One region of the Halomonas sp. HMF6819 genome, then DNA from elsewhere that is predicted to be linked to it. Evidence: predicted binding sites of a transcription regulator. Region 1 holds the regulator's gene; the other holds the start of a gene.
What was found. The regulator PhoB, encoded in region 1, activates phosphate uptake and scavenging genes when phosphate is short. The targets are predictions, from matches to a motif close to TGTCATANNNNTGTCANA.
Positions count from the first base shown of each region.

Region 2: ACGLWX_RS03530 (DUF6482 family protein) is a predicted target of PhoB. The motif match lies at 1,940-1,957, and genes of this name have one in related genera.

Region 1 is NZ_JBIQVY010000003.1:142,750-149,673, reverse strand. It holds gene ACGLWX_RS10765 (hypothetical protein) at 1-295, opposite strand, end outside; gene phoR (phosphate regulon sensor histidine kinase PhoR) at 592-1,890, opposite strand; gene phoB (phosphate regulon transcriptional regulator PhoB) at 1,894-2,583, opposite strand; gene ubiA (4-hydroxybenzoate octaprenyltransferase) at 2,683-3,573, opposite strand; gene ACGLWX_RS10745 (chorismate--pyruvate lyase family protein) at 3,607-4,167, opposite strand; gene ACGLWX_RS10740 (NAD(P)/FAD-dependent oxidoreductase) at 4,280-5,473, shown strand; gene ACGLWX_RS10735 (HU family DNA-binding protein) at 5,596-5,868, shown strand; gene ACGLWX_RS10730 (hypothetical protein) at 5,868-6,224, shown strand; gene yccS (YccS family putative transporter) at 6,472-6,924, shown strand, end outside.
Region 2 is NZ_JBIQVY010000001.1:779,112-786,035, forward strand. It holds gene ACGLWX_RS03520 (cryptochrome/photolyase family protein) at 1-1,149, shown strand, start outside; gene ACGLWX_RS03525 (thiol-disulfide oxidoreductase DCC family protein) at 1,151-1,561, shown strand; gene ACGLWX_RS03530 (DUF6482 family protein) at 1,589-1,891, opposite strand; gene ACGLWX_RS03535 (hypothetical protein) at 2,073-2,369, opposite strand; gene dnaB (replicative DNA helicase) at 2,521-3,906, opposite strand; gene rplI (50S ribosomal protein L9) at 4,207-4,653, opposite strand; gene ACGLWX_RS03550 (hypothetical protein) at 4,669-5,520, opposite strand; gene rpsR (30S ribosomal protein S18) at 5,533-5,760, opposite strand; gene rpsF (30S ribosomal protein S6) at 5,795-6,202, opposite strand; gene rlmB (23S rRNA (guanosine(2251)-2'-O)-methyltransferase RlmB) at 6,431-6,924, opposite strand, start outside.

The sequences.
Region 1 (6,924 bases):
CGGTCTCGCCTACTGAATCCGGGGCCGTACCCATGGAATCAGGCTCGCCGATCGTTTCGTCGTTCGGGCCTTGAGTATGGTGATCGGTCGTGAGCTCTTCCTGTGTGTAGTCAGGGCTCTCGTTGGTGTTCATATTGACGCCATGATCTTGCGTACCATCCTGCTCGACCATGCTGTCCTGGTTCTCATCGATAGACGGGTGATCAGTAGTATCTGCAAAGGCCATCGGGCTTGCCAACAGACCAAACGCAATACCTACGACACCAGCTTTCTTGAGTAGCTCCTTGGACATCATATTCCACCTCCTGAATTGCTGTGGTACCGCTTAAAGTAAGAAAGAGTGCCTTACGGCGGACTACTTTGAAGCAGCTGTCTTTCTTGCTTAAAGCTTTGCAGAGCCTGTGCCATAAATCAAATTAAAAGTTAAAAACATTTAAAATCAATAACATAAAATATTACAAGACCTGTACAAGGGGATTTATTTAGACTGATTAACGCCTCTATAGTGACTAAAAATGGCACATGCGCGAAGCTGTACCACTCTTTCATGCCATATTGACACACTTGTACAAGCGTTATTTTGAGATAGGGTCAGCTCAGGCGAGCGGCGGGAAAAATACAGCAAAAGGTCGCGCCCAGGCCCGGGCGGCTTTCGATCGAAAGCCGCCCGTCGTGGCGAAGCAGCACGTGCTTGACGATGGCAAGCCCAAGACCGGTACCGCCAGTGGCCGTGCTGCGGCCCTTGTCGACGCGATAAAAACGCTCGGTCAGCCGTGGAATATGCACCGGGTCGATGCCGTGGCCGTCGTCGCTGACCTCGAGACAGGCCCCACCTTCGGCGAGCTCGGCGTAGCGAAGCGTAATCGTACTGCCCCCCGGGGCGTAGCGCACGGCGTTGAATACCAGGTTGGACACCGCACTTCGCAGCTCCTGCTCGCTGCCGATCAGCCGCGCGTCACTTTCGATCTCGAGCGTGATCTGCTGGGGCGTTTCATGCTGCTGGCCAGAAAGCGCCCGAGCGTCCTGGCACACGCTTTCCAGCAGCGGGCCTAGCGCCAGCGGCTGATGATCCTTGCCGCCCTGATCGATCTCGAGGCGCGAAAGCAGCAGCAAGTCGTCGACCAGATTCTGCATGCGCAGGGTTTGCGCCTGCATCTGAGCGACGCTGCGGCCAAGCCTTGGCGGCAACTGATCGCTCAGATCGCTGTAGGTTTCCAGATAGCCAGAGAGTACGGTCAAGGGTGTGCGCAGCTCGTGGGAGACGTTGGCGACGAAATCCTGGCGCATCTGCTCCAGCCGGTGTAGCCGAGTGATATCACGCGCCATCAAAAGCCGCTCATCGTCGCCGTAAAGCGTGATCTGATACTCGAGAATGCGCCGTTCGTCGATGGGCGAGGTGAGCGTTAGGGGCTCACTATATTCGCGGGATGAGAAGTAACGCACAAAAGCGGGGTCGCGCAGCAAATTGGTGATGTGCTGGCCGCGGTCATGGGCGGTTTGAAGCCCCATCATCTGCGTGGCGGCGCTGTTCCACCACTCCAAATCACCGTGACGGTCGAGCATGACCACGCTGTCGCGCATCGCCTCCGACGACTCCTGAATACGCGCAAGGGTAGCTCTGAGGCGGCCCTGGGTGATGCGCTGACTTTTCTGGTAGCGGTAGAGACGGTCCAGAAGCTCGCCCCAGAGCCCGGGGCCGGCAGGCGGCTCTTCACTTGGCGTCAGCGTCAGCCACAGGTAAAGCGCGCGTAGCTGGCGCAGGTGGTAGAAAAGACACACCCCGAGCCCGGCGGCGAGGCCAAACCCCGGCGCGCCAAACAGCCAGCCCATGATGATACCGAGCGTGGCAAGCCAGGCGATTCGCCAGAGTTCCCGGCTCCACAGGTGCACGCGTTAGCCCCGGGCAGAGAAGCGGTAGCCCGTGCCGCGCACCGTCTGAATCAGGTTCTGATGGGCATCGCCCAAAGCCTTGCGCAGGCGGCGAATGTGAACGTCCACGGTGCGCTCTTCGACGTAGACGTTGCCGCCCCATACCTGATCCAGCAGCTGGCTGCGGGTATAGGCGCGCTCCTGGTGGGTCATGAAAAATTGCAGTAGGCGGTACTCGGTCGGCCCCATGTCGAGCGCCTTGCCGTGAGCACTGACCCGATGGCTTACCGGGTCGAGCAGCAGGCCGTTGATCTCCACAGGATCTTCCATGCCGCGCGGTGTCGTACGGCGCAGTACCGCTTTAAGGCGCGCGACCAGCTCCCTGGGAGAGAACGGCTTGGTAATGTAGTCGTCGGCGCCGGCCTCGAGCCCCTGGATTTTGTTGTCTTCCTCTCCCTTGGCGGTGAGCATGATGATCGGAAGCTCGGCGGTGGCCTCTTCGCGCTTGAGGCGGCGGGCCAGTTCGATGCCGCTGGTACCGGGCATCATCCAGTCGAGCAGCAGCAGATCCGGCTGGTTGTCGACGACCAGCGCGTGGGCATCCTGGGCGTTATCGGCTTCGAGCACGCGATAGTCCGCCATCTCCAGCGCCACCGCGATCATCTCGCGAATCGGCGCTTCATCGTCGACGATCAAAACGGTTTTGGCGGTCATGGTCGGGCCTCACGGTGTCCAGGCGAAGTGGTCGATGACATATCGGTGACAATCACACCATGAGCGAGTGACAGTTTTATGACACCGACTGTCGCCACCTTAGCCCGTGACCGGCCAAAAGCTCAAGACGAGCCCGGCGAAGAGCAAAAGCCCCGACCAGTGATTGTTCAAAAACGCCTGGAAGCACGCCGCGCGCTCGCGGTGAACGATCAGGCGCTGCTGATGCACGAAGGTGGCCGCCATGGCCACCAGGCCCAGCCAGAAAAAGCCCCCCAGGTTGACGGCCCACCCTACCCAGGCCAGCAGTAACAGCGTGGCTGCTTGCAGCAGACCAATAATGAGCCGGTCGGCCTGGCCAAACAGCACCGCGGTGGATTTGATGCCGATCTTCAAGTCGTCGTCGCGGTCCACCATGGCGTACTGGGTGTCATAGGCGATGGTCCACAGCACGTTGGCCAGAAAAAGCACCCACACCATGAGCGGCACGTGGCCAAGAACCGCGCCAAAGGCCATGGGGATCGCCCAGGAGAACGCCGCACCGAGCACCACTTGGGGAAAGTGGGTATAGCGCTTCATGAACGGATACGTGGCGGCAAGCAAAAGCCCGCCCACCGACAGCAACACGGTAAACCAGTTGGTCAACAGCACCAAAATGAACGACACCGCCACCAGCGCGATGAACAGTACCTTGGCTTCGGCTTCGCCGATGCGCCCGGTGGCCAGCGGCCGGTTTTTGGTGCGTTTGACGTGGCCGTCGAAGTGGCGATCGGCGTAGTCGTTCACCACGCACCCGGCCGCGCGCATGGAGTAGACGCCGGCGATAAAGATCAACAGCACCCCGCGCCCCGGCACCCCCTCGGCGGCGATCCACAGCGCCCAAAGCGTGGGCCACATCAAAAGCCAGGTCCCGATGGGCCGATCAAGGCGCATCAGCGTGATGAAATCACCCGCCCGGGACCAGCCGGTCGGGCGCAGCAGAGAACGGTCCATGCTTACCTCTCGAAGATAAAACGCGCGCCCAGCTTAGCGCGAAGCCAGATCGGGTTCATACGCCATGGTCGATAAAAACGCTTCCTGCACCAAAAGCGACAGCCCGCCGTGGTAGAAGATCGAACGCCGCGCCCAGACGCTCGAAAGCTCCGGCGCCTGGCGATGAGCGAACGCCGGACGCTGGCCGGTGGCATAAAGCGCGCCGCGCTTAAGGCCCGGCTGGCGAAACAGCCAGCTACCCAGCGAGCGCTCGCCCAAACGCTCGAGGTGCAGCCCCTGGAGCTGCGACAGCGGCGCCACCGAGCGAGCCACGACCCAAGGCGCGCCATTCACGCACAGCGCCACCTCACGACACCAGGCAAGCCGGCGCGGAGCAAGGCCGAGCGCCCGCGCTTCGTCGCGCTCGGGTACGCCGACGCCCTGGCGGAGCAGCCGCACCCGAAACGCACCGGGGGCACCCGCCGCGATCAGCCGTGCGGTCAGCGAATCGGTGGAGGCGACCCACCGCCACCAGGGCGCGCTCATGGCCGGACGCAGCGCCGAAACGGGTTGCCAGCACGGAAAAAGCGCTACCTGCTGAGTGTGTGTCGCCACGCGACCTCCAGAGCGGTCAAGTCATAAAAGCTAGTGTAACATGATGGCCCAACGCGCTTTTCTCGAGAACATCCGCGTCTCGAGCCCTCGAATTCCAACGTCTGGTGAAGGCATGGCCGACTCTTTCTCTCAAACCGATGCGCCGGTGGATCTGCTCATCATCGGTACCGGCATGGCCGGTATCGGCCTGGCCCGCGAGCTGCGAAGATTGGGTGACAGCCGCTCAATCACCCTGGTAAGCGGTGATAGCGGCGATGAGTACAGCAAGCCGCTGCTCTCGACGGGCTTTGGCAAGCGCCTGACACCGGAGAAGCTTGCCAAAAAAAGCGCCGCCAGCGTCGCCGACGAGCTCGACGCCACGCTGTTATCGAATACTCACGCCGTCGCTATCGATAGCGGCCGCCGCCGGGCGACCCTCGAAGACGGCGAGCATGTGGGCTTCGAGGCGCTGGTGCTGGCCACCGGCGCCGGCCCGCGAAACGCCTTCGACATTCCCGCTGGGCTTTCCGAGCGCTTTTTCAGCGTCAACGACCTGGACGACTACCGCCGCTTTCACGCCGCCCTGGCGTCAGGGCCCGCGCGGGTAGCCGTTGTCGGCGCGGGGCTCGTGGGCTGCGAATTCGCCAACGACCTGCTCGCCGGCGGCCACCAGGTCACGCTGATCGCCCCGGAGGCCACGCCGCTGCCGCGCCTTCTGCCGGTACCGCTGAGTCAGGCTTTGGGCCGCGCTTTCGAGGCCGGCGGTATCAAACTGGCGTTGGGCCGCACGGTGAGCCGCGCCGCCGCCGCCGCCGCCGAGCACGACGACATTGCCTTAACGCTTGACAGCGGCGACACCCAACACGTCGATGCGGTGCTGATGGCCACCGGCCTTGCCCCGCGAAGCGCGCTAGCGCGCGAGGCGGGGCTCGACGTCAGCGAGAGCGGCATTCATGTCGACCGTACGCTGGCGACCTCCCACGCCGGCATTTACGCCTTGGGCGATGTGGCATGCATAGACGGCGTCAACGCCATGTACGTCCAGCCCCTTCAGGCCAGCATCAAGGCGCTGGCCGCCACCCTCACCGGCCAGCCGACCCGTGTGCGCCTCGGCGCCTGGCCGGTGGTGGTGAAAACGCCGCTTTTGCCCGTGGTGGCCTACCCACCGGTCGGCCCGGTCGCCCAGTGGCGCATCGAGGGCGAAGGCGATACGTTGACGGCGCTGGCCGATGATAAAGATGGTCAATTAGTCGGGTTTGCGTTGACAGGCGGGGCGGTCAAAAGGAAAGTGGAGCTTTCCAGAGCAGTACCCGCGCTGCTAGGCTAAATCGCAACGCAGTGGCGCTCGAGCCCGGCACCGGGCTTGAGCCGAGAAATTAAAACACTCGTTCGTTTTCAATCGCACTCATAAGCGTTACGCTTATTTTTTCTATCAGGGAGACCCCTTTTATGCGCAAACCTGACCTGGCCGCTGCCATCGCCGATAACGCCGACCTGTCCAAGGACAAGGCGGGCCAAGTGCTGAACGTCATTCTCGACGAAATCACCAACAGCGTGGCGAAAGGCGAAGACGTTGCCCTGATCGGCTTTGGTACATTCACCGTACGCGAGCGCGCCGCCCGCACCGGCAAAAACCCGCAAACCGGCCAGCCGCTGAACATTCCAGCCAGCAAGAACGTGGCGTTCAAGCCCGGTAAAGCGCTCAAGGACGCCGTCTCCTAATGAAACTCCGGCTTGCGCTGTGGCTACTGGGCTTGTTGCTCAAGCGAGCGCTGCGGCGTAAGCCGCGCTTCAAGGAGCAGCTCGAGCGGATGCGCGGTTTGGACTGGGGCATCGCTACCGAAGATCTGGACACGGCGCGCTATTACCGGATGACGCCCAAGGGCATAGACACCGGTAAGGGCCTACCAATCGATCTGAATCTAGAGCTGCGCTTTCGCGATCAGGACGCGGCGCTCAGGATTCTCAAAAAGCCGACCCAGCAGGCATTTCTGCACGGCATGATGAACGGCGACGTTCGCCTGGTCGGCGACTCCAGCGATCTGACCAAACTGCAAAAGCTCTTGAAGCACCTGTAGCGCTCAACGGCCCGCCTTTTACGGCGGGCCGTTTTGTTACACCCCTTCGCGTCACATCCGACCGGATGATTCGCTTTCCTACTAAAAGCCCCCTGCTTTTGCCGTCCGACCCCGGCTTGCTGAGATAAGCGTCTAAAAGGGCGTCGATACCTAACGTCGTCAAAATGGCGTGAGGAGCGCGAAGGCCGTGGCCAGGCGCTCACCGACATTGTTATACTAAAGTCTAACGAATCATCGAAGAGACGCCATGCCGATCGCTCTACCGCTGCGCCGCCTTTGGACACTGGATAAATTCGCCTACAGCCTGCGGGTATTCATCGCCTTTAGCGGGGCGCTTTTGTTTAGCGTGTTTCAGGCCGACGTGGCGCTGGTCATTCCGCTGTTTCTGGGCATCATCGCCTGTGCGCTCTCGGAAACCGACGATAGCTGGCAGGGGCGGCTTCAAGCGCTGATCGTGACGCTTTTGTGCTTTGCGCTGGCCTCCTTCGTGGTGCAGTGGCTGTTTGCCTGGCCTTGGCTATTCGCGCTCGGGCTTGGGGTGTCGGCCTTTACGCTGATCATGCTCGGCGCCATCGGCCAGCGCTACGCCACCATCGCCTCGGGCACGCTGATTCTCTCGATCTATTCGATGATCAACATCGAGCAGCACGGCGGCGTCGATGCCGATGTCGCTTCGCGCCAGCTTTTGCTGCTGGCGGGA
Region 2 (6,924 bases), on a different contig from region 1:
ATCAGAGGGCGCAAGCAGCCGCGCATGGAGTACTTCTACCGCGAGCAGCGAAAGCGCACCGGTCTTTTGATGGAAGACGGCGAGCCCGCCGGCGGCCAGTGGAATTTCGATCACGACAACCGCGAGCCGTTGAAAGGCCAGAAAAGCTTTCCCACCCTGCCCCAGCACGGTCAGGATGCGATCACCAAAGAGGCACTGGCCGATGCCGCGCGCCATTTCAGCGATCACATGGGCAGCATCGATAACTTCAACCTGCCGGTCACGCGCCGCCAGGCGCTGGCGGATCTCAAGCACTTCATCGACGAGGCGCTGCCGGATTTTGGCCGCTATCAGGACGCGATCAGCGACAGCGACCCGCTTCTCTACCACTCACGGCTCTCGGCGGCGATGAACATCGGCCTGCTGTCGCCTTTAGAGGTGTGTAAGGCCGCCGAAAAAAGCTATGCCGAAGGCAACGCGCCGATCAACGCCGTGGAGGGGTTCATCCGTCAGATACTGGGCTGGCGGGAGTACGTGCGCGGACTCTACTGGACGCAGATGCCAGACTATAAGCGCGAGAATCGACTCAACTTTCGCCGCGAACTGCCGGATTTATACTGGGACGCGCAGACGGACATGCGCTGCATGAACCGCGCAATTCAGATGACCATCGACAACGCCTACGCCCACCACATCCAGCGGCTGATGGTCACGGGCAATTTCGCGCTTTTATGTGGGGTCAAACCGGAGGCGCTTTGCGACTGGTACCTGGCCGTTTACGCCGACGCCAGCGAATGGGTCGAGCTTCCCAACACGCTCGGTATGGTGCTGCACGCCGACGGCGGCCTGATGGGCTCCAAGCCCTACTGCGCCTCGGGCAAGTACATCGATCGCATGTCGGATCACTGCGCCAACTGTCGCTACTCGCCCAAGCAGATGACCGGTACCCACGCCTGCCCGTTCAACAGCCTCTACTGGCATTTTCTCGAGCAAAACGAGAAGCGTCTGAGTCAGAACCCGCGCATGAAGCTGATTTACGGCTCCCTCAATAAAATGGGCGACGAAAAGCGCGACGCCATTCGCCAGCAGGCCGAAAGCTTTCTGCGCAAGCTCTCGACCAGCCAGGGCTATGGCCAGAAACACCACACCCAAGGATACAAGAGCCATTAACGTGAACAGCCAACGCTTTAAAAGCCTTAACGCCCGCGCGCCGGTGACGCTCTACTACGACGGCCACTGCCCGTTTTGTCTGAAAGAGGTCGCTTGGCTGGAAAAGCATCCGCGCCGCCAGCGCATCGAACTGGTGGATATTCAGGCCAGCACGTTCGACGCCGCCACCGTGGGGTGCAATTTCGATGACCTGATGGGCAAACTGCACGTCAAGGATCGAAACGAGCAGTGTTATATCGGCATGGAAGCCAGCCGGGCCCTGTATGCGGTGCTGGGCTACCGGCGGATGGTAGGGATGTCCTGCTTACCGGGCCTGCGCGGGGTGATGGATGCAGGCTACCGTTTGTTTGCCCGCTACCGCGTACGGCTGGGGCGGTGGGTGGAAAAGCGCCAAACGAGACACTCTCGGTGAGAAACCACTTGAGGCTCTAACGCCGCGTTAGAAAACGAGCGGCATGCGCGAGGCCAAGGGCTCGCTGTAGTGCGCGGCGCGGCCGATCATCTCGTCGTGGGGTACGTGCTGCACCAGATACGCGCGGTGAATGTCAGCCCGCTTGAGCTCGAGATAGACGTCGTCCAGCGAGCGAAACAGCATCGGCTTACCGCGCTGGGTCAACATGTGTCGGCTACCCTCGACATCCTCGAGCTCGACTTGGTAAAAGCGGCTGCCCGAGTGGGTAATTACCCGTATCTCGAAATTGCTGGAGCCTTCAACAAAGGTTTTCAGTTCGTTCAAATCCATGAATCTCTCCTGTTATTAGTGGTCATAAGGCACAGCCTGACGCCTCCCCATGACAGTTTTATTACCCTATCAGGGTAACAGTAGCGCAAATTTCGCCGCTTCACTAAGGCGCCCAAGCGCCAACGTAACAAAAGAGTTTTTTATCAGAGACCTGGCTCACCAAAAGCCCTTTTTGGCCTGCCTACTGATACTGGGAAGGATCGATGGCCTTGCCCAGAGAGTTACGGTCTATCCAGTTGCCGCCCTTGGTTTCTTTGTATCGAAACACGACCTTGTCGCCGATTTCTACGGGCAGCTCGCCGTCTTCGGTCTGGTAGCTAAAAGCTTCGCCGTTGACCACCAAGTGGTAGCGGTAAAGATCCGGCATGCCCAGCCACTCCTTGAACGGCCCTTCGCGCTCCAGCGACTCGAGTTCACCCCGGCCTTCGAGCTTGGGAAGACGCTTTTTGTTGCCTCGCTTAAAACCACCACCAGCCATGCGCTGCTCCTGTCGATTGAACGTTTGATCGAACGTGGTCACTCCGAGATCAATGAATGCACTCGGTCGTGCCGCCCACGCTGATATCACCCTACACATCGGTTTTCACGTTGAAGGGCGGCATTATACGGGCTGCGCCCCGTGGCTCAAGTCATTCGCCGAAGGCTTGGCCGTAGCTGTCCGGGGCCAGATCCTCGAAGCGGGTGTATTTGCCGATGAACGCCATATGAACCGTGCCGATCGGCCCGTTACGCTGTTTGCCGATGATCAGTTCGGCGAGCCCCTGGTTATCCGGGTTATCCGGGTTGTAAACCTCATCGCGGTAGACGAAGGCGATGACGTCGGCGTCCTGCTCGATGGCGCCGGATTCACGCAGATCCGACATGACCGGGCGCTTGTTGGGGCGCTGCTCCAGCGAGCGGTTGAGCTGGGAAAGCGCCACTACCGGGCAGCCGAACTCTTTCGCCAGCCCCTTGAGTGAGCGTGAAATCTCCGAGATCTCGCCGGTACGGTTTTCCGAAAAGCCGGGGATCTGCATCAGCTGAAGGTAGTCGATCATGATCAGCGCCATGTTGCCGTGTTCGCGCACGACGCGGCGGATCCGCGAGCGCATCTCGTTGGGCGAAAGCGCGGCAGTGTCATCGATGAACAGCTGCTTGTCCTTGAGAAGGTTCACCGCCGAGGTCAGCCGCGGCCAGTCCTCGTCCTCGAGCTGCCCCGAGCGCACGCGGGTCTGATCGATGCGTCCAAGCGACGAGAGCATCCTGAGCATCAGGGACTCTGCGGGCATCTCCATGGAAAATACCATCACCGGCTTGTCGCTCGAGATCACAGCGTGCTCAACCAGGTTCATGGCGAAGGTGGTCTTACCCATCGACGGGCGCCCGGCGATGATCACCAGATCCGAGGGCTGCCAGCCCGAGGTCATCTCGTCGAGATCGCGAAACCCGGAGGAGAGCCCGGTCATCTCGCCTTTCATGTTGAAAAGCTCGTCGATACGATCGACGGCCTTGGTGAGGAGCTCGCTCATGCCGATCGGCCCGCCGGTTTTGGGGCGCTCCTCGGCAATCTGAAACACCAGCCGCTCGGCTTCGTTCAACAGCTCGTCCGCGGGCCGGCCCTGAGGCGAGAAAGCACCGTCGGCGATCTGGTTGGCCGCGCGAATCAGCTTTCGAAGCGTGGCCCGCTCGCGCACGATATCGGCGTAGGCGCGAATATTGCTCGCCGACGGCGTGTTGCGCGCAAGCTCGGCCAAAAACCCGAGCCCGCCGACGCTATCGAGCTGGTCGCGCGCCTCCAGCGCCTCGGACAGCGTGATCACGTCCAGCGGCTGGCCAGACTCGGCCAGGTGGATCATGACGTTGAACACCAGCCGGTGCTCGTAGCGGTAGAAATCGTCCGCGGCCAGGCGCTCGGCGACGTTGTCCCAGGCCTGATTGTCGAGCATCAGCCCGCCAAGCACCGACTGCTCGGCCTCGAGCGAGTGCGGCGGAAGCTTCAGCGCCGCCGTTTCCTGATCCGCAGGGGACTCATCCATCCCGGGCTCCTTTCGATAGCGTCTTACGCGGGCAATAGCATCTTACGCGGCAATAGTACTGTGCGGGGTCACTGACAAGCGGCCCCATGTTACTCATGAGCCCGCCGGGCGCCTAGCACCCGGCGGTGGCGAAAACGATTTTGCAAGGCAGGGCCTTGCAAAATCGACTCCTTGCGCCCCTAAAGCAGTATAAAAACGAGGCAAAAACACGAGTCTAAAAAACGAGTTATAAAAACAAAGGGCGCGGGATAACCCGCGCCCTTTTCGGCGTCACCGGAGGTGGCAAAGCATCCGTTGGGATTACTCTGCAACCACCACTACGCGTACGGTTGCATCCACTTCGGCATGCAGGTGCAGGGCAATGTCGTATTCGCCGGTTTGACGAATCGGGCCCTCGGGCATGCGAACTTCGCTCTTGGCGACATCGATGCCGGCAGAGGAGATCGCATCGGCCAGATCGCGCGGACCGATCGAGCCAAACAGCTTGCCTTCGTCACCCGCTTTGGAGACCAGCGACAGTTCGATGTCGTTGAGCTGCTCAGCGCGCGCTTCGGCTTCTGATTTACGCTCGGCGGCTTGAGCTTCGAGCTCGGCACGCTGCGCTTCGAACGCTTCAACGTTCTCTTTGGTCGCCGGTACGGCCAGGCCGTACGGTACCAGGTAGTTACGACCGTAACCGGGCTTTACAGTGACCTTGTCACCCAGGCCGCCCAGCTTACCAATCTTGTCGAGCAGAATGACTTCCATCTCGTAAACCTCTAGTCAATTGCTGCGGGTAAGGCGTGCGCGAACGTTCGCGAAAGTATCAATCAGCCCCAACAGCAGCACAATGAGAATCGTGGGCAAGGTTGTGATCAGCAGTACATAAAATACCGCTAGCCACAGCCCGTTCATCCCCTTTAGTCCAATAAATCCGTGCACTAACGCAATGCCGGCCACTAACAGCGGCACCCAGCCAACGATCAGGAGCGCCTCGCCTCCGAGCACCAGCGCCACAACGCCAAGAATCGCCAATAGCGCGAACTCTTTAGGGCTCAAGCGCAGCGCGTGAAACTCTTCACGAAAGCCGCCCGGGTTATAAAGCCCGGCCTGCCAGCTGCGCCCCAGGGCCAGACAGGCGATCGATGCCAACAGCACGATCAACCCGGTGACCCCACCGACCACCAGCGCGGCGAGCGCTTGGGTGTCGTAGCCCTGGCGGGCGAACTCGGTGAGCATGTTGTCCACCTCTGCCGAGCTCTGCCTGAGCTGCTCGAGCATCAGCTCCGACCCACCGGGCAGGCTGAAGATACCGAGCTGGATCATGAAGGCCGACGCCAGCGTGCCGACGATCAGCGCTTCGCTCCAACGCATCCGCTCGCGCAGGATGACGGCCATCAGCGTCACCAGCAGCACACTGGCCAGCGGAATCACGTCGCCCTGCATCCACCAAAAACCGGCGGGGATGGCGGCGGCGAGAATCACCGGCAGCGCCGGGGCAAACCCGCGACGCAGCGTCACCAGAGCGGCAATGGCGGCTCCCAACCAAAAAAGCCAGGGCACCAGCGTTGCAAGCGACGCCACGCCAACGGCGTAGGGCGTTTTTCGCATCAGCCATCGTGCTAGTGCCAGCATCACATCAAGCGCTTACTGGTGGCTATCGGAATAGGGCAGTAGTGCCAGGTAGCGCGAACGCTTGATCGCGGTCGCCAGCTGGCGCTGGTAGCGTGCTTTGGTACCGGTGATACGGCTTGGAACGATCTTGCCGGTTTCGGTGATGTAAGCCTTCAGCGTGTCCAGATCCTTGTAGTCGATCTGCTTGACGCCTTCAGCGGTGAAGCGGCAAAACTTACGGCGACGGAAAAAACGTGCCATGGAGTAGCTCCTTTAAAACGTGCGGTGAATAAACTTAGGCAGTTTCTTCGGTTTCTGCTTCGGAGTCGGCATCAGCATCAGAGTCGTTGCGCGGCTTGTCTTCGCGACGCGGACGCTTCTCTTCTGCCGGCTTCATCATCGGCGAGGCTTCGGTGACCGCTTCCTTGCAGCGGACCACGAGGCTACGGATGATGGCATCGTTGAAACGGAAGATGTTTTCGATCTCTTCCAGCGTTTCACCGGTGCACTCGACGTTCATCAGCACGTAGTGAGCCTTGTGGATCTTGTTGATCGGGTAAGCCAGGTGACGACGGCCCCAATCTTCAAGGCGATGCACGGTGCCCGAATTTTCGGTCACGATGCTGGTGTAGCGCTCGACCATAGCCGGCACTTGCTCGCTCTGATCCGGGTGGACCATAAACACGATTTCATAATGACGCATGGAATCTCCTTGCGGTTTGACAGCTTCCGGTGCGCACCAATAAGGCTTGGCAGGGAAGCAAGGAGTTAACTGAATGCCCTACGCAAACGCGCTTTTAGCATCGTGGAGACCACGATGAAGCGTCGTTTAATCGCCTTGGCATCAAGCAGAACTTTCATGGTGTGAGGGAAAAACCCTCAAGGCGCCCGCAACGAATAAACGGGCGAGCGCATTTTAGAAGCGTTGGGGTCAACTTGCAAGCTGGCGCTGGCGAACCGCCTCGAACAGGCAGATCCCCGCGGCAACCGAGACGTTCAAACTCGACACCTGGCCGGCCATGGGCAATTTCGCCAGATGATCGCAGCCCTCGCGAGTCAGCCGGCGCATGCCCTTGCCCTCGGCGCCCATGACCAGCGCCGTGGGACCCTTGAAGTCGAGCTCATAAAGCGAGGCGTCGGCCTCTCCGGCGGTGCCGGTGATCCAGACGTTGTACTCCTTGAGCTTTTCAAGCGTGCGGGCGAGATTGGTGACCTGGTAGACCGGCACGACCTCCGCCGCGCCGCAGGCGACCTTGCGCACCGTGGCGTTAAGCGGCGCAGCGTTGTCCTTCGCCACGATCACGCCGTGAGCCCCGGCGGCATCGGCGCTACGCAGGCACGCGCCGAAGTTGTGCACGTCGGTGACGCCGTCGAGCACCAGCAAAAGCGGCGGCGCATCGGCCTGCCAGGCACGCAGCTTGAGCC